Regions from separate parts of the Turicibacter bilis genome, predicted to be linked through region 2. Evidence: riboswitches for the same ligand, from Rfam matches in the RefSeq annotation. Region 2 holds a riboswitch; each other region holds the start of a gene.
What was found. A riboswitch is a leader RNA that binds a small molecule or an ion and turns the genes downstream of it on or off. The one in region 2 is predicted to bind lysine.
Positions count from the first base shown of each region.

Region 1 (4,588 bases), 1.1 Mb from region 2:
CTAACGGAAGAATTAAACCAACTAAAATCAAAGATATTCCCTCAACAAACCGATTAGTATTAAAAAATAATACAACACTTTTTTATAAATTCAATTTACTTCCTACTTAATATCAATACAAATCCCTTCCTAGTTGATTTACCGTTATCCGTTTTCTATATTATCCCAAAAACAAGCACCACAAAATCTTAGTATGCATCTTTCTAACTATGATCCCCTCACTTCAAGTACTAGTGCCTATCATTTTCTTTCTCTTTTTACCTCCCCTTATACTAAGACCGACACCCGATCTATCAAAGCCCCTCTATCTCTACCAAAACATTCGAATTATATTTAAACCTTATTGATAGATTCTCTTATATCCAGTTGACCCATTGTCACCTGTTTTGCCACGTTATCTCAAAAAAAACAAGTGCTACAAAATCTTAGCATGTATCTTTCTAACCACGATAACCTCAGTTCAATTGCTAGTATCTGTTCATCTCACTAAAGAAGTTTTAAAATAAAATTGAGGCGATGACAGGGAGAGCGAATCAATGGGATTAGGGGTGAGCTTGCTCACCTACTAATAAGAATAGCCCATCGGTAGAAGCTCTCCCCTTATAATATCGCCTCATAGATTTTCTTATTTTAAAACCATCTACTATTCTTGCCGACCAATGTACAATGCTAGCCACTTGACCTGATACCCTCCCTGTGCATCTTAGTATAAAAAAAGACAGCATCTTAAAGATACTGTCTAAATGATTAGCGTTGTTTTTTAGATGGGCGGTCTTGGCGAACTAAGCGCACAACAGCCTCAACATGCGATGTTTGTGGGAACATATCCACTGGTTGAATATAGTCCACACGATATTTCTTCGTTAATTCTTTTAAATTCTTCGCTAACGTCGATGGATTACATGACACATACACAATCGTTTTTGGTTGCACACGTTTTAACATCTCGATTAGCTCAGTTCCTAATCCTGTACGAGGAGGATCCACAATCACCACATCTGGTTTGAATCCTTCATTCGCCCACTTCGGTACGATTTGTTCTGCTTTACCAACAGCATAGTATGTATTTGTTAAGCCATTTAATTTTGCATTTTCTTTCGCATCCGCAATGGCTTGACGTGTAATATCTACTCCGCGTACTTCACTTGCTTTATCTGCGACCCATTGACCAATTGTTCCAACACCACAATAAGCATCAACCACTTTTTCGTTTCCTTTTAAAGCAGCTGCATATTTGACTTGGTTGTATAATTTAATCGTTTGTTCTGGGTTTAACTGATAGAACGCGCGTGGAGATAAATTGAACTTGAAGCGTCCTAATTCATCTGAAATGAATTTTTCTCCAGCAATGTGCTTCATTTCTTTTCCGAAGATTTCATGCGTATCTTCATTGTTAATATTTAAATAAACTGATTTAACATCTGGGCAATATTTCATTAAGTCTTTCGCTAAAGCATTCATTTTTCTGAACTCATTGTTAGCGAATACGAATGTCACCTGAACCTCACCTGTTTTAAACCCACGACGAACAACGATATAACGTGCCGTTCCTTTTTTCGTTTTAGGTGCGTAAGCGAACACTTTGTAATCATCTAATAAATCAACCGCATGATTGATAACTGTGTTAATTTCTTCATATTGAACATCACAATCTGTTACATTGACTAATTCACGTGAATTCATGCTATAGAATCCAACCATAACCCCATCCTCGTCATATCCAACTGGCATTTGAGCGCGATTGCGGTAGTTATATGGATCTTTCATTCCAATCGTTGGACGGATATCACATTCTTCAGGATCTAAATTCGTATAACGTTCAATCGCTTGTGAAACCGCGTCACGTTTAATACGAAGTTGCTCTTGATAAGACATATGCTGTAATTGACATCCACCACATTGTCCATAAACTTCACATGCGGGTTGCACACGGTGCTTTGATTTACGTTTCACACGTACCAGTTCCGCTTCCGCGTAACCACCTGCCACACGCGTACAAGTCGCAACCACTTCTTCACCCACTAACGTTCCTGGAATAAAGACCGCTTGTTTTTTATAATATCCGATTCCCTCACCGTTAATTCCGATGCGTTTAATCGTCACTAAAAATTCTTGACCAACCTTTAAAGGTGACATATTCATCTATTAAAACCTCCAATGCTTTGTTAAGCTATCCTTTATCTTACCACATTCCCTGTCATTTTACATCGAAATCCCTATATTTCATGATAACTTTCACACATTGATTTGATTATTTTAGAACCCAATGCTTGACTTTTTTATAAAAGATGCTAAAATAGGCTTAATTGAATATGTCTCTTGTTCTCTTTGATGAGTTAGAGGTGCGTGTCCAATGAGTAGGAATTTCGAGAGTGACGTCGATGACAAATTCTAAAAGGTGTCCACGCCGAAGTCTTGTTTGTGTCAACCAAACTTGTGCTGGTGTTATGTTGAATAAATTTAACACTGTCACTACAATTGTAGTGGAGGACTAATGATCGGAGAGTTAAATAATACTTGTCATCTATCGTCTAACAACCTTAGACTTTTTAGAGCCATGTATGAGTTTAACTCTGCATGGCTCTTTTTTCTTTATCAAAAGAACAGCTTCTTATTCAATTGCACTAACAATTGAGGAGAGGATTTATATGATTGGAACCATTTATGCGTTAATTCCGGCACTACTTACGATTGCCCTTGTTATTTTTACGCGCCGTGTCGTATTATCACTCGGGATTGGTGCCATCTCGGCTGCCTTTATTTTAGCCAATTTCAATCTCATTCAAACGGTTGAAACGCTTGGATCAACGTTTAGTGGACTTATTTTTGAAAAAGATGGATTAATCGGCTTTTTAAATGATTGGAACCTGTCGATTGTTTTCTTCTTACTTGCACTTGGCGCCATTACAGCTTACATCGTCTTATCAGGCGGAGCGTCTGCGTTTACAAAAGCGATTATCAAACGCGTCAAAACGCGCGAAGGCGTTCAATATACGTCTGCCATTTTAGGAATTTTAATTTTTGTCGATGACTACTTTAATGCCCTAGTTGTCGGAAATGTCTCAAAACCGTTAGCTCAGCAACAAAAAATTTCACGAGCACGACTAGCTTACATTGTCGATTCAACGTCAGCACCAATCTGTGTGATCTCACCGATTTCAAGTTGGGCGACTGGAGTGATGGGATCGATGGCAGTTATTTTTGCAAGTACAGGTGCGACGTACAATACGTTCTCTGCTTTCTTAATGACGATTCCTTATCATTTCTATGTGATTGTCTCAGTTATCATGGTCTTCATTGTCATTAAATACAATTTAAATCTTGGACTCATGAAAAAATACGAGACGGATACGGTCAATGGGAATGATAGTTCTCTTACGAGTGCTGAAGTGGCAAACGCTCACGGAGGCGACGTAGAGTCATCAAAAGGAACAGTATGGGATTTAATCGTCCCGATCTTGACCTTAATCGTCGTGACTATGTTAACGATGGTATATACTGGCTATGTAGGCGCAATGAATAGCGCATCAGACTTCAACTTATTCTTTGCAATCTTAGATAACATCAACCTATCAACAGCGCTTCGCTTTGGTGGAGCAGCGGGATTAATCGTCTCAATGGCAATGGCATATCGTCATGTTATAAGTGGTGAAGTCACGCAGAACCAATATGTCAAAGCCTTCTTCTCAGGAATGAAGTCAATGGTTGGAGCCATTATCGTTTTATTATTAGCATGGGCAATTTGTGAGTTAGTTAGTGCGTTAGATGCGGGTGGCTACTTAGCCTCTGTCATTACATCAGCGAACATTAATCCAAACTTCATCCCAGTTGTAATGTTCATTGTCGCAAGCTTCATGGCTTTCGCAACAGGAACGTCATGGGGATCATTTGGAATCTTACTTCCAATTGCTGGTTCAGTCGCAGCGGCGATTGATATGAATTTAATGATTCCAGTGATGGCTGCTGTTTTATCAGGTGCTATCTTTGGAGATCATGCCTCACCTATTTCAGATACAACCCTTTTATCAGCAACAGGATCAGGTTGTGATTTAGGTGCTCACTTTAACTCTCAGTTACCATACGCCCTTTTATCAGCTTGTATCGCTTCACTCGCATACATCGCATTTGGAATGACTGAAAGTTTAATGATTGCCTATCTCATCATCATCATTGGCTTCATCGCTACAATCTTTTATGCAAAATCACAAAACAAATCGGAAGCTATCCAAGAATAAGGTCGCTTCCAAAACAAAATCAAAGGTGGAAAAAATAATTATAGATAACAAAAGGAACTAAGTGCAGAGGGGAAACTGCATCTTAGTTCCTTTTTTCTATATTAAAGAGAGGTTGAGAGAATTGGAGAAGAAAGTCTACATTATATGTATTTAGCATCAAGATGATAAATACATAAGACTTCTGTATTGGTAAATAGAGAACTTCAAGTACAAACTCAAAGTATAGTCCCACCATGAAAGACTATTAACTTGGGAGGTTATCTCTACACACCCTCATTATAGGCACCCATTCAAAATCCTAAACAAAAATGCGAAAATTTTTTCATTATTTTAAGGCTCAACACCAGAATTGG
Region 1 is NZ_CP071249.1:1,231,941-1,236,528, forward strand. It holds gene J0J69_RS06030 (hypothetical protein) at 1-57, shown strand, start outside; gene rlmD (23S rRNA (uracil(1939)-C(5))-methyltransferase RlmD) at 748-2,142, opposite strand; lysine riboswitch at 2,330-2,502, shown strand; gene J0J69_RS06040 (Na+/H+ antiporter NhaC family protein) at 2,649-4,235, shown strand.
Region 1: it holds a riboswitch for lysine, as region 2 does, so the genes downstream of both, J0J69_RS06040 (Na+/H+ antiporter NhaC family protein) here and lysA (diaminopimelate decarboxylase) in region 2, are expected to answer to the same signal.

Region 2 (4,588 bases):
CAACAATCTCATTATTTTTTATTAAGACAAAACTATGTCCATTTTTAATATCATTTTCAATGACTTTAGCATTTGGATAACCATTTTGCCATTGATTGATTCCCTTTTCTTTGAAATATTGTTGAGCTTGTTTAATAATCTCCATGACACGTTCAATATCTTCTAGTTTAGTATATCTTAATGCTAACATCTTTATTCTCCTTTCAAAAGTGGATAATTATTAATCATTATATCACCAAGTTCTATAACATAACTCTAATGTTTTCGACGAATTTCGCGATTAGAAATGACTAATTCGTACATACTAATGAAGTAAAACTAAAGGAGGTAGTCGCTATGCAGACTGGAACTAGACGTGTTGTATTAGTTGGTACAGGATTTGTTGGAATGAGCTTTGCGTATTCAATGGTAAACCAAGGTGGAGCTGAGGAGTTAGTTCTAATTGACGTTAATCATGAAAAAGCTGTTGGTGAAGCCATGGACTTAAATCACGGGATTCCATTTGGCCCAGAAAAAATTGAAATCTGGGCTGGAGATTACTCAGACTGTAAAACAGCCGATATCGTTGTTGTGACAGCTGGTGTTAATCAACAACCCGGAGAAACACGCTTAGCCTTAGTTGAACGAAATGCGAAAATCATGCGTGATGTTATTAAAAATGTTATGCAATCAGGATTTAATGGAATTCTGTTAATTGCAAGTAACCCTGTTGATGTCTTAACTTATATTGCTTGGCAAGAATCAGGTTTACCAAAACATCGTGTCATTGGGACCGGAACAACACTTGATACCGCTCGTTTAAGATACCAAATGGGTAAATATTTAGACGTCGATCCTCGTAACGTTCACGGTTATATTGTCGGTGAGCATGGTGATACTGAAACGCCATTATGGTCACATACAAGCGTCGGTGTCAAACCAATCTTCGATATTATTAAAGATCATCCAGAATACAAAAGAGAAGATTTAGAAGAAATCTATGTCAACGTCCGTGATGCTGCTTATCATATTATTGAACGTAAACGTGCCACTTATTACGGAATTGGGATGTGTATCACGCGTATTGTTAAAGCCATCCTAAATGACGAAAACTCAGTCTTACCAGTGTCAGCTTATTTAGATGGTGAATATGGTCTTCATGATATCTTTACCGGTGTGCCTGCGATTGTCAATCGTAACGGAATTCGCGAAGTCTTTAACTTAAATATTAGTTCAGAAGAACTCGAACAATTAACTAAATCCGTCTCAATTTTAAAAGAAACATTAGATACCGTGCGTTAATTGAATAAAAGAAACCTCAATCTAGTATTGAGGTTTTTTTATGTATCGCACTTCATATTACAATCTGTCATAACAAAAAAAACCACTTACCGTTTCAAGGGCGGCAAGTGGTTTTTATTATTTCCCTACACATTCACGACAACGATTATAATCATCCTGCATTGGGAAACGTGAATCGACACGCCCACCTGGTCCAACTTCTAGATTACAATTCGCACAATAAGGGATTTCATCGTAAGTTCCATCTTCATAAAGCATAGATAAAGGTTGCATCACAAACTCTTCAAACATCTTGTCACCTCATTTCTTTATAGATAAAAATGACTATATCATTTATATCATATCTTAATCAACGACAAAATAAAATCCCTAATAACCTTAATCAAAAGAACCTAGGGTTTAATATAATATGAGATAGGCTGATTGGGTTAGTAATAAATAATTAATTAAAACTGAAATGTACCGTATAAATTTATTAGGTATTGAATATAGTTTTAATTGTAGAGTTAGTGAAATATTAGGTTAAATGATTTGAATATACTAAGTTTGTTTGAATTTATTTACAAATAATGGAAAATATTTTAAAATGATTAATAACTTAATAAAAAATAATTAAGGTAGAGGCTGCGGTTCTTAAGAGTATTCATAATGAGGTAAGCGCAATGAAGTATGAAGAAAGGAATAACCGCCGAAGGCTATAACTGAAGCTTTAAGGTTATAGACCTGGGGGTGTATAGAAGATATGCATCACTGTCACAAATGCAAATTTGTGTTGAGCTACATTTAAGAAATAGAGACTATCCTGTTATCATCTATTTTAGGATAGTATTTTTCGAAGCTCCCTTAGTATGATTCAAATGAGGGAGCTTTTATTTGTAAATGTGAGCCTCTTTATGACGAAAAGGAAGGACGACAAAATGAAATTACAAGGAACGATGTCAGTAAAAAATGATGAACTTTATATCGGAGGAATTAGTTGTTTAGAACTTGCTAAGACGTATAAAACCCCTTTATATGTCTTTGATGAACAACTTGCTCGAGAGAATTGCCGCGAATATGTGAAACATTTCAAAGTGAAAGAACATCGAAATCGAGTCGCTTATGCTGGGAAGGCCTTTTTACCCCTTCATATGTGTCAACTCATTAAAGAAGAAGGATTATATTTAGATGTGGTATCTGGTGGGGAATTATACACGGCGCATAAAGCTCAGTTCCCAATGGAAAATGTACTGTTTCACGGAAATAATAAGACCATTGATGAAATTAAAATGGGTCTTGAGTTAGGAGTAGGTCGATTTGTTGTTGATAACTATTATGAACTTGATTTGCTAGAACAGTTCTGTAAAGAAAGAGGCACATCGCAAGCGATTTATTTGAGAATTACACCTGGTATAGAAGCACATACACATGATTATATAAAAACGGGACAAATTGATTCGAAATTTGGATTTACTTTGACTAATGGGGATTTATATGAGTGTTTAGCCAGTTTTCATCGATATGAGCATCTACAACTGGTTGGATTACATGCACATATTGGATCACAAATTTTTGATGTAGAACCTTTTTTAGATGAAGTAGATATTATGATGAGTTTAGTTAAGGAGATTAAGGAAACATACGGCATTCAAATTAGAGAAGTTGATTTAGGAGGAGGAGTTGGCGTTTATTATACGAAAAATGATCAACCAAAAACCATTCAACAATTTTGTGAAGCTATGATTGAAAAAGTAGAAAAATCTTGTCAGAAATTAGGGATTAACGTACCGACGTTAATCGTTGAACCAGGACGTTCCATTGTCGCAAATGCTGGAAGTACGCTATATACAGTTGGATCGATGAAAGATATTAAAGATGTTCGAACCTATGTCAGTGTAGATGGTGGAATGACTGATAATATCAGACCTTCGTTATATCAAGCACGTTATGAGTGTGCGATTGTGAATAAAATGAGAACAGGGGATCAAAAGCAAGTAACGATCGCAGGAAAATGTTGTGAAAGTGGTGATATTCTTATCACAGATGTTGATATTAAGGGTATTGAAACAGGTGATATCTTGATTATTGCCTCAACCGGTGCGTATGGATATTCGATGTCATCAAATTATAACAAGATTCCGAAGGCTGCGGTTGTTTCGGTTCAAAATGGAAAAAGTCGAGTGATTTGTAAACGACAAACGTTAGAGGAATTACTAGCTTTAGAAGTTTTATAGGGGGAATGAGAATATGGGGATTTTGGTTCATAAGTATGGTGGGACATCAGTTGGAACAACTGAGAAGATTAAACGGATTGCAAAACGAGTCATTGCGGAAAAGGAAAAGGGAAATGATATGGTGGTTGTCGTATCGGCGATGGGGAAAACGACGGATCATTTAGTGGAGATGTCAAAAGAGATTGCGATAAATCCCAATAAACGAGAAATGGATTTGATTTTATCCACTGGAGAACAAGTGTCCATTGCGTTGTTGTCGATGGCCTTTCAGGAATTTGGATATGACGCTATTGCTCTAACTGGGTTTCAAGCTGGAATTAAAACATATGGACCGCATACTAAAAATAAAATTTTGGATATTGATGATGAGAAAATTAAGAATTATTTAAAAGAAGGGAAAGTTGTAGTTGTTGCTGGGTTTCAAGGGGTGAATGAAAATGGCGATATTACAACACTTGGTCGAGGAGGGTCAGATACAACAGCAGTTGCTATAGCAGCGAAACTTGGTTGTCCATGTCATATTTATACAGATGTTGATGGCATTTATTCCGTCGATCCACGACTGTATAAAGAGGCGAAAAAACTTGATGTTATTAGTTATGAAGAGATGATGGAGATGGCAAGCCTTGGTGCAGGTGTGATGGAACCACGTGCTATTGAAATTGGATGTAAATATAATATTCCAATTTATGTAGCTTCAAGTATAAATGATGTGGGTGGAACTTATATTAAGGAGTATGATGAGAAAATGGAAGCGAATATAGTAACGGGGTTAAGTGTTTGTGATGATATTTTAATGGTAACAGTTAGTCATATTTTATATAACTTAGATCATGTTGCGACTTTATTTGAAAAACTAGCGATTGAAAATGTAAATGTGGATATGATTAGTCAAACAGCACCAGTTGATGGGTATATTAATGTTTCTTTTACTGCACCAAAAGATGATTTATTTGTAATTGAAAAGGTGATGGGGGATCTAGAGGGTAGAGTTGAGATTAGTATAGAGGATGAAATTACAAAAATTTCAGTCGTTGGAATTGGAATGAGAAATCAAAGTGGAGTAAGTGGTCGCTTATTTAGAATTTTAGCGG
Region 2 is NZ_CP071249.1:2,324,325-2,328,912, forward strand. It holds gene J0J69_RS11210 (GNAT family N-acetyltransferase) at 1-190, opposite strand, end outside; gene J0J69_RS11215 (L-lactate dehydrogenase) at 337-1,281, shown strand; gene J0J69_RS11220 (hypothetical protein) at 1,399-1,572, opposite strand; lysine riboswitch at 1,892-2,069, shown strand; gene lysA (diaminopimelate decarboxylase) at 2,199-3,494, shown strand; gene J0J69_RS11230 (aspartate kinase) at 3,508-4,588, shown strand, end outside.

Region 3 (4,588 bases), 220 kb from region 2:
CATGTTCAGGTACGATATTGGCAGCAACCCCACCATTAGTAATAATTCCATGCATTCTTACATCTGGTGTCACATGCTGACGTAAAGCATCTACTCCATTAAATAATTGAATCACTGCATTTAAAGCATTAATCCCATTTTCAGGAGATGCAGCTGCATGAGACGGACGACCTGTATAATCAAACTGTAAAGCTTCCATCGCTAAAGATGTTCCACTTTCTGTCGTAAATCCCGAAGGGTGCACCATCATAACAGCATCCATCTTGTTAAACAGTCCAGCCTCTGTCATAGTCACTTTTGCTCCATTTGTTTCTTCGGCAGGTGTTCCGAACACATAGACTTTTCCACCGATTTCATCGATAACTTTACTTAAGGCAACTCCAGCCCCGGCACTGATTACACCAATCATATTATGACCGCATCCATGTCCTAGTTCAGGTAAGGCATCGTATTCACAAAGGTATGCCACTGATAAACCTGGTTTCCCACTATCGTATACAGCCTCAAATGCAGTGTCTAACCCTGCCACTGGGCATTTAATTTCGAAATCATGTTCTTTTAAAAAGGTTGTTAATTTTTCAACTGCTTTGTATTCTTGATTCCCTAATTCCGGATTATCATGAATAAAGCGATTCATGTCTACTAAACGTTCTTTTAATGATTCCCCGATTGATAATAATTCTTTTTTCATTATACTGTCTCCTTATGACCATCCCATTAAGATGGCAATTGTAATAAAGATAATTGCTAATCCACCAAAAATTAATTGAACTGGCCAAACCCATTTAATCCATTTTGCCCATGGAATTCCCGCTACACCTAAACAAGCCATTAAAACAGCACTTGTTGGGAAGATAGCATTTGAGAATCCATCACCAAATTGGAAAATTAAAATTGAAGTTTGTGGTGTAATACCAACTAACTCACCAAGCGGTGCCATGATTGGCATCGTTAAAGCAGCTTGTCCTGATCCCGATGAGATAAAGAAATTGATAAACATTTGAACAAAGAACATCACATATCCAGCAACTAACGATGGCAATTGTCCAATGAAGTTTGATAAGTTATAAAGAATCGTATCAATAATTTGTCCGTCTTGAGCAATGATAACAATTGCACGTGCAAATCCAACCACTACTGCTGCACTAATCATATCTTTTGCTCCGTGAATGAATGAATTGGCCATATCATCTAAACTTAAACGCCCAATGAATCCACAGATAATTCCCGTTGCAAAGAAGATAGCCGCAATTTCTGGAATTCCAAATCCAAATTGTAAAACACCTATAACGATAGCAGCTAAACATACTAAGATAGATGCTAAAATAACTTTATGTTTGAATGTGAATGGTAAATGTTCAGATTCTGCGTCTTCTAACTCCTGACGACGTACCTGATCAATTTCGTAAACTGGACTTAATTGTGGATTACGTTTAATACGGCGTCCATACCACATTAAATATAAAATTGAAGCTACTGTTGTAACCGCCCAGATGATCGTTCGGAATCCAACCCCTGTTCCTGCTGGCACCTGTGCGATACTTTGAGCAATTCCTACCGAGAATGGATTTAACATGGCTGTTGCGAATCCAACAATACATCCCATATAAGAAATTGCCATCGCCATAATACTATCGTATCCTAAGGCTAAACATAAAGGAATAAGCATCGCAATAAATGGAATAGCTTCTTCCGTCATTCCGAAGATGGCCCCACCTAATGAGAATAATCCCATAATAACCGGAATCATTAACATTTCTTTTCCTTTAAATGATTTAACGGCATTTGTAATTCCAGCATCAATAGCACGTGTTTTTGTAATAATTGCAATTGATCCGCTAACTACAAATAAGAAAGCAATAATTTCTGCCGCTCCTACAATTCCATGAATTGGGGCTTGTAATACACTAAATAATCCTTGTGGGGTTTGATCAACATAAGCGAATGAACCATCAACAACGACTGTTTTCCCTGCATCATTGACGATACGCTCATATGTTCCTGCAGGTAAAATCCATGTTGCTAATGCTACGATAACTAAAATAAATGTAACAATGACTAAAGTATGAGGGACTTTAAATTCTTTTGTCTCCTCTTTACCATCAACTCTTGGTTTTCTTAAACTAAGCATATTTTTTTCTCCCTCTTATTTTAAATTTTAAATAGTGTTTAGTTGAAAGAGGCAAATAAAAAAAGCCTTGAGCCATTCACTCAAGACCTTCAGAAAAGAACAATAGATCATCCTTATTTCCGATTCTCAAATGATAGCTCTCCACGATTATTGGGACGACTCTAATCAAAACATTCAAAAAGTCCTGAGGCCATTCTCAAGACTTTTATCATATAACCGTACTAAGTTAGGATGATTTAAATCCGGAATGATAGCCCTCCACAATAATAAATTGTGACAATGTTAAATATCTTCTACTTAACACCAGCTCTATAACCTTAAAGTATCAGTTATAGGCTTCGGCGAGAATCCCTTTCCTATCGCGTCAACATCTTCACTCTTCGATAGTACTCTTAATTACCGCACCTCTATCTAAAACCTATTTAATTTACAATGTCATCTTATCTTATTTTATACTCAAAAACAACATTTTTTTATTAAATAGTATAAGAAACACTTATTTTTTATTATTAAAACATTAAAATTTTATATAAATTAGTTATAAATACCATATAATGTCGAAATTAGCATTTTGTTGTTTGATGCTTGTTTTATCATTCTCTATTTTATAATCATATAGTTTAAAAGAAGACTATTTCGTTTATTTTTTAAATATTAATGTGTATTCATGATGATTTAAGGCTTTATTTTTTTGAATATTTTTAATGAAACATAAAAAGCTGTTGCTACCCCTAACAACAGCTTTCTACGTACCCTTGTAATGATGAACGACACTAACCTTAATTAGAGTGCATAACACTCTCCCTAATTAATGATAGATATAGAAACTTATTTTATATCGATTTTATTTGTAAGACATTTCAAATATGATGTGATTCTTCCAAGATTTCATCTAAATTGACTAAGTCAATTGGATAATCTTCTAAACTAATTTTATTATTAGTTGAGTTATTCGGAGTATCATTTACTTTCGTATCCGGAATGTACTTATTCTTTTGATCGATACAAAATGATAATCGTAATAAATAAATCATCCGATGCATTTGATAATCGTTAAATTTATTCACTACTACGTCCTCCTGTTTCCATAACTATTATAAGTAGTTATTTATTGTGGAATAAAGAAAAAAGAGGTCACAGATTTATTGAAAAATCTGTGACCTTTTACGTAATAGCATCAAGTAAAATACGGTATTCATTTAAATCTTTCTGTTGACCAAGAACATCATTCATAATCCTTTTATATAATCGATTTTGAAATTTCGTATAAATAAACTCATCTAATATCTCTTTATCAACTAATTTTTGAATATCCTCTAACAAAATCAACATGGACTCAAAGTCTTGAGTTTCCAAATATAAATCTAATCCCCACTCTAAAGTCGCCTCTTGTTGTTCAAGAGAACCTTTATGAAAAATAATATCTTTAACCTCGACTAATAAACTATGAGCTTTTTCATAATTGCCTATTCTAAAATAAACTTCGCCCATCAAACATTTGGTAATCGAGCGTTGCTTAACTGTTTCACGGAGAGGGAGTGCTATCTTCAAACAATCAAGTGCTTGTTGATATAGTCCTGAGTCTTTAAAGCTACAGCCTAAATTATGATAAGCATAACCCAAATAATCTTCATAAAAAGGATTATTAATCAATTCGAGTAATAACTCTCTTCCTAACTCATCTCGACCTTGTCTTTTTAAAATAGTCGATTTAATTAAATAAGCTGCCGCTTTAGGCTGTAGATATTCACTTTGTTCTAATACCGGAGTAATCCACTCTAAACTTTTTTCATACTTGCCTTCATTTAAATAACAAAGAGAAATATAATATCGAATGCGATTAATATTTTGCCCCCTATCCCCCTCCTGACAATTAATAGACAGTTGTAAGATAGAAATAGCTTCTTGATATTGCCCTAATGTAATATAATTAGTTCCTACTACCTCATATAAAGAAGCAGGATTTTTAGCAACCTGGATACAGTATCCAATTGCCTTTAATAAATGAGCATTGGCTACTAATAACTCATCATTTTTAACATAGTGTAATCCAAGTAATGTTTCTATTTTAATTTTATATTCAATTAACTCAAAATCTGATGCAATCTTATTAAAAGTTTCATATTGATTTAAGGCATCTTGAAGATTACAATGCTGCTCTAGCCATTCTCTTGCTTGTTCAACAGGTGATTTTATAAACTCAGTATAGGAATAGTCTTGCTGATAGTGACAATTACTTAATTCACAAATTGCATCATAAACATTTCTTAGCATATTTTCATTTAAGGAGCGCTTCTCTGTCTCAATCATACTAATATAATTACGTGAGAATCCATAAGATTCAAATGCAATTTGCTTCAACCCGTACTTATCTCTTGCCTGACGAATCTTTTCTCCTATTGTTAAAAACATTTTATCACACCTAAACTATAATGATACTCTTATTAGATTAAAAAC
Region 3 is NZ_CP071249.1:2,101,752-2,106,339, reverse strand. It holds gene J0J69_RS10165 (M20 family metallopeptidase) at 1-691, opposite strand, end outside; gene J0J69_RS10160 (YfcC family protein) at 704-2,131, opposite strand; lysine riboswitch at 2,375-2,549, opposite strand; gene J0J69_RS10155 (hypothetical protein) at 2,992-3,198, opposite strand; gene J0J69_RS10150 (helix-turn-helix domain-containing protein) at 3,296-4,543, opposite strand.
Region 3: it holds a riboswitch for lysine, as region 2 does, so the genes downstream of both, J0J69_RS10160 (YfcC family protein) here and lysA (diaminopimelate decarboxylase) in region 2, are expected to answer to the same signal.

Region 4 (4,588 bases), 1.1 Mb from region 2:
TTTGCTCAGGTGTGCCTTCTTCAGCAATAACCCCTTTATCCATAAAGACCACACGATCACTAACCTCTTTTGCAAACCCCATTTCATGTGTTACCACAATCATCGTTAATCCTTCATCCGCTAACTGTTTCATGACATCTAAGATACCACCAACCATCTCTGGATCGAGTGCACTAGTTGGTTCATCAAACAATAACACTTCTGGATCCATACAAAGGGCTCGCGCAATGGCAACACGTTGCTTTTGTCCTCCTGATAGTTGTGTACTACTACAGTTTGCAAATTGCTCCATTCCCACTTTTTTTAAATAAAACATCGCTTTTTCTTTCGCTTCTTCTTTACTTCGTTTTAAAATTTTAGTTTGACCAATCATACAATTTTCCAAAACCGTCTTGTTTTGAAATAAATTAAAGCTTTGAAATACCATTCCCACTTTTGTTCGATGATGATTAATATTAATATTTCCCTTTAAAATATCTTTTCCATGATATAAAATTTCTCCACTATCTGGATTCTCTAATAAATTAATACAACGTAAAAGGGTTGATTTCCCGCTTCCACTTGATCCAATAATTGTAATAACTTCTCCTTTTTTTACATGAAACTCAATGTTATTTAAAACTTCTAAATTCCCAAAATGTTTTTTCAAACGATGGATTTCAATAATATGATTCGCTTCCACTATGATCCTCCTTAGTCAAGCGTATTAGGTACAGTTTGTGACGCTGGAAAAGATGTTTTAGGCAGATTCATTCTTTTCTCAATAAATCGCAAAATTTGCGCCGTAATCGTTGTCAACACTAAATAAATCAAACAAGTAATAAAAAATGTTTCTGAATATAACATCGCACTACCAGCTACTGATCGTGATTGAAAGAAAACTTCAATCACCCCAATGACATTTAGCATCGAACTATCTTTGATATTAACGATAAATTCATTTCCGATAGATGGGAATGAATTTTTGATGGCCTGTGGTAAAATAATGTATCTCATGGTTTGCGAGCTCGTCATTCCAATACTACGTGCAGCTTCAATTTGCCCCTTATCAATGGATTGAATCCCAGAACGAATAATCTCCGCCATATAAGCACCCGTATTCACAGAAATAATTACAATCCCTGCTGTCATCGCATCCCACCCAAGGACAGGTCTTAAGGCATAATATAAAAACATTGCTTGCACCATCATCGGCGTTCCTCTAAAGAACCACACATACAACCCCACAATCCAATGTAATACTTTTTTTATAGCCTTAACTCCCATCGAATCACGAGGTTCGATGGCAATGGCACGAATCCCTCCTAAAACAAGACCAATAACTAATCCAAATATTGTTCCCAATAAGGCTAATAATAATGTAATTTTAATCCCATACCAAAATAAATTAAAATTATTTGTAAATAAATCAAAAGCTTTCTCAAAAAAATCAACTTGAAACATCATAAACACCCTCTTACTCTCCTGTTGGCGCTGTTTCGCGTGCAGCATTCATCCATTCCTGACGTGTCGCTTCAGAAATTTGATCTAAAGCAGCTTGTACGTTATTAAAGAAATCTGATCCGCGGCTTCCTTCTTTTAACCCAATTGATACAGATGTATCTACATCAAATCCTTCCCCATCAGCAAAATGAATAATTGTTAAACTTGGATTCGCTTGGACAACTCCTTCGGCAACTGGTAATTCAGCTGTGATTCCATCAGACTCTCCTGCTAATAATGTTTGAACTAATTCAGGATAGCTTGAACGTGGCGTTAAATGATTAACATCTTTGATTTGATCAATGATTTCATCATAATTTGTATTCATTTGTCCGATGACATTAGCTCCACTAAAGTCATTAATTGAAGTGGCATCCACATAGTTTCCATCTTTTTTAACTATCATGACCATTTCAGATTCAAAGTATGGTGTTGTAAAGTCAATTCCTTGTTCACGCTCTTCATTCGCTGTCATCCCTGCAATAATGGCATGAATTTCCCCTGATTGAAGTGCTGGCTGTAATCCATCCCAATCTAATTTTTTAACGACTAATTCTTTCCCCAGCGTATCTGCAATTTGTGAGGCCACTCGTATATCATAACCATCACATAATCCCGCTCCACCAATTGAAACAGCTGTTTCCGTTTCCTTATCTGTTTGCCAGTTAAATGGAGCATAATTACACTCCATTCCTACAATAAATTGATCCTCTGAATTTGTTCCGTTTGCTCCACACCCAACTAACAACGAACCTAATGCTAAAACTCCAATAAATTTTTTCATATCAATTTTTCTCCCCTTTTGATTTTCTTCAACAAAAAAAGTCGTGCTATTAAACACGACTTACCTTTTTAAAGTCCGCTTGATTAATAGCTCCTCTTCATTTCTGAAGGAGTGTTACAGGTATTCCCTGCAACCCCAAGCTAGGCATCTGCCAATGCTAGCTTTCGGCGATGATTACCTTTCTTATCTTTCACTGTCTGCCGACTCCAAATAATACTCTGATGCACCGCTACCTCTATACGATTTTTCTTGTCTAAACTTAATGTACCATTTTTTAACATGAACCTCAAGTATTTATAGGAAATTTTTGGATTATTTTATAAAGTAACTTAATACTCTGGTACGAAAAAAGACATAGGGTACCCTATGTCTTTAATTATTATTTTAACTCAACCACAGTTGCTCCTGTACCACCTTCACCAGCACCACCGAATCTAAATGAAGCAACATGTTTGTTTTTCTTTAAATATTTATGAACCCCTTGGCGAAGAGCTCCCGTTCCATGACCATGAATGATTGTCACGGTTTGATATCCTGCTAACAGGACTTCATCCATATATTTATCTAAACGTAACATCGCATCCTCATAGCGTTCCCCACGTAAGTCTAGTTGAATCCCAACGTTTGTGTTACGTTTATGAATCATTTTACCTTTGCCTGAATCTTTTTTCTTCACTGATTGACGTAAATATTCTAAATCTTCTTCTTTAATGTTTACTTTCATCATTCCAAGTTGAACCATCCAGTCACCATTTTTTGTTTTCTCAATGAGTTCTCCTTGACGATTTAATGAAAGTACCATGACTTCATCTCCTGCTTTTAGTGGGGCCTTATTACGTGCTTTACGTTTAAACTGCTCTGCTTGTTTGGCTTCTGATTTTTTAAGCGACGTTAGTTTTTCTGTTAGTTCATGATCTTTAATACTTAAGTCAGCCATTTTCTTTGCTTGACGTAAATCCGCTACAATTTGTTCTGCTTCTTCTTTTGCCTGACGAATATTTTCAAAAGCTTCTTTTTTAATGTCTTCTAAGACACGCTCTCGTTCAGCTTCAAACTTTGCAATCTTACGTTCATAATCAAGACGCATCGCTTCTACTTCTTGATTTTGTTTTTGTAATAATTGAATTTCATGATCTAACTCTAAACCACGATCTTCTAATTTCGTAATTAAATCAGTCATTTCCGTACGTTCTGTTTCAACATACGCACGAGCTGTTGTTAAAATCGCTTCTTTTAACCCTAAACGTTTTGAAATTTCAAACGCGTTTGAACGACCTGGTACCCCAACTAATAAACGATAGGTTGGCGATAATGTTTCAATATTAAACTCCACTGACGCATTAATGACATCATCATTTTCATAGGCATATGCTTTCAACTCCGGATAATGGGAAGTGGCAATGGTTCTTGCACCACGAACCTTCACGTAATCTAAAATAGAAATGGCTAAAGAAGCTCCTTCTTTTGGATCGGTCCCTGCCCCTAACTCATCAAATAAAATTAAGCTATTCACCGTTAAACGTTCCATGATTCGAACAATATTTGTCATATGTGATGAGAAAGTTGATAAACTTTGTTCAATGCTTTGCTCATCACCAATATCAGCAAATACATGATCAAAGATTGCTAATTGTGATGTTTCATGAGCCGGAATTAAAAGTCCAGCTTGTGCCATTAAAGTTAATAAACCAACCGTTTTTAAAGTAACAGTTTTTCCTCCTGTATTTGGACCTGTAATGACAATCGTTGTATATTCATCTCCTAATTCAATATCATTAGGAACAACGACTTTTTGATCAATGAGTGGATGGCGTGCCGCAACTAAACGGATGATTCCTTTTGTATTCATTTTTGGACGTGTTCCATTAATCAAACGTGCATATTTTCCTTTGGCAAACATGAAGTCGATTTCACCTAACACCTCTACGTTGACAGCCAACGCGTCAACGAATTTTTTCACTTCTTCCGTTAAAGCGCGTAAAATACGTTCAATTTCACGGCGCTCTTCCACGTGATACTCTTGTAATTTATTATTTAAATCAACAACTTCTTTTGGTTCAATAAAATAAGTATTTCCTGATGAGGATTGATCATGAACGGTTCCGCCAAATGTATTTTTAGCTTCGGCACGAACAGGTACAACATAACGTTCATTTCGGATGGTAACAATCCCATTTGTTAATTTATTACGACGTTCTGAGACAACGTGATTTAATTTTTCTTTAATACGTGCTTCCGTACTTTGAATCGAACGACGAATACTTCTTAATTCAGATGAAGCACTATCTAAGATGTACCCAGTTTCATCAATACAATCATTAA
Region 4 is NZ_CP071249.1:644,372-648,959, forward strand. It holds gene J0J69_RS03035 (amino acid ABC transporter ATP-binding protein) at 1-682, opposite strand, end outside; gene J0J69_RS03040 (amino acid ABC transporter permease) at 694-1,446, opposite strand; gene J0J69_RS03045 (transporter substrate-binding domain-containing protein) at 1,457-2,266, opposite strand; lysine riboswitch at 2,346-2,512, opposite strand; gene J0J69_RS03050 (endonuclease MutS2) at 2,646-4,588, opposite strand, start outside.
Region 4: it holds a riboswitch for lysine, as region 2 does, so the genes downstream of both, J0J69_RS03045 (transporter substrate-binding domain-containing protein) here and lysA (diaminopimelate decarboxylase) in region 2, are expected to answer to the same signal.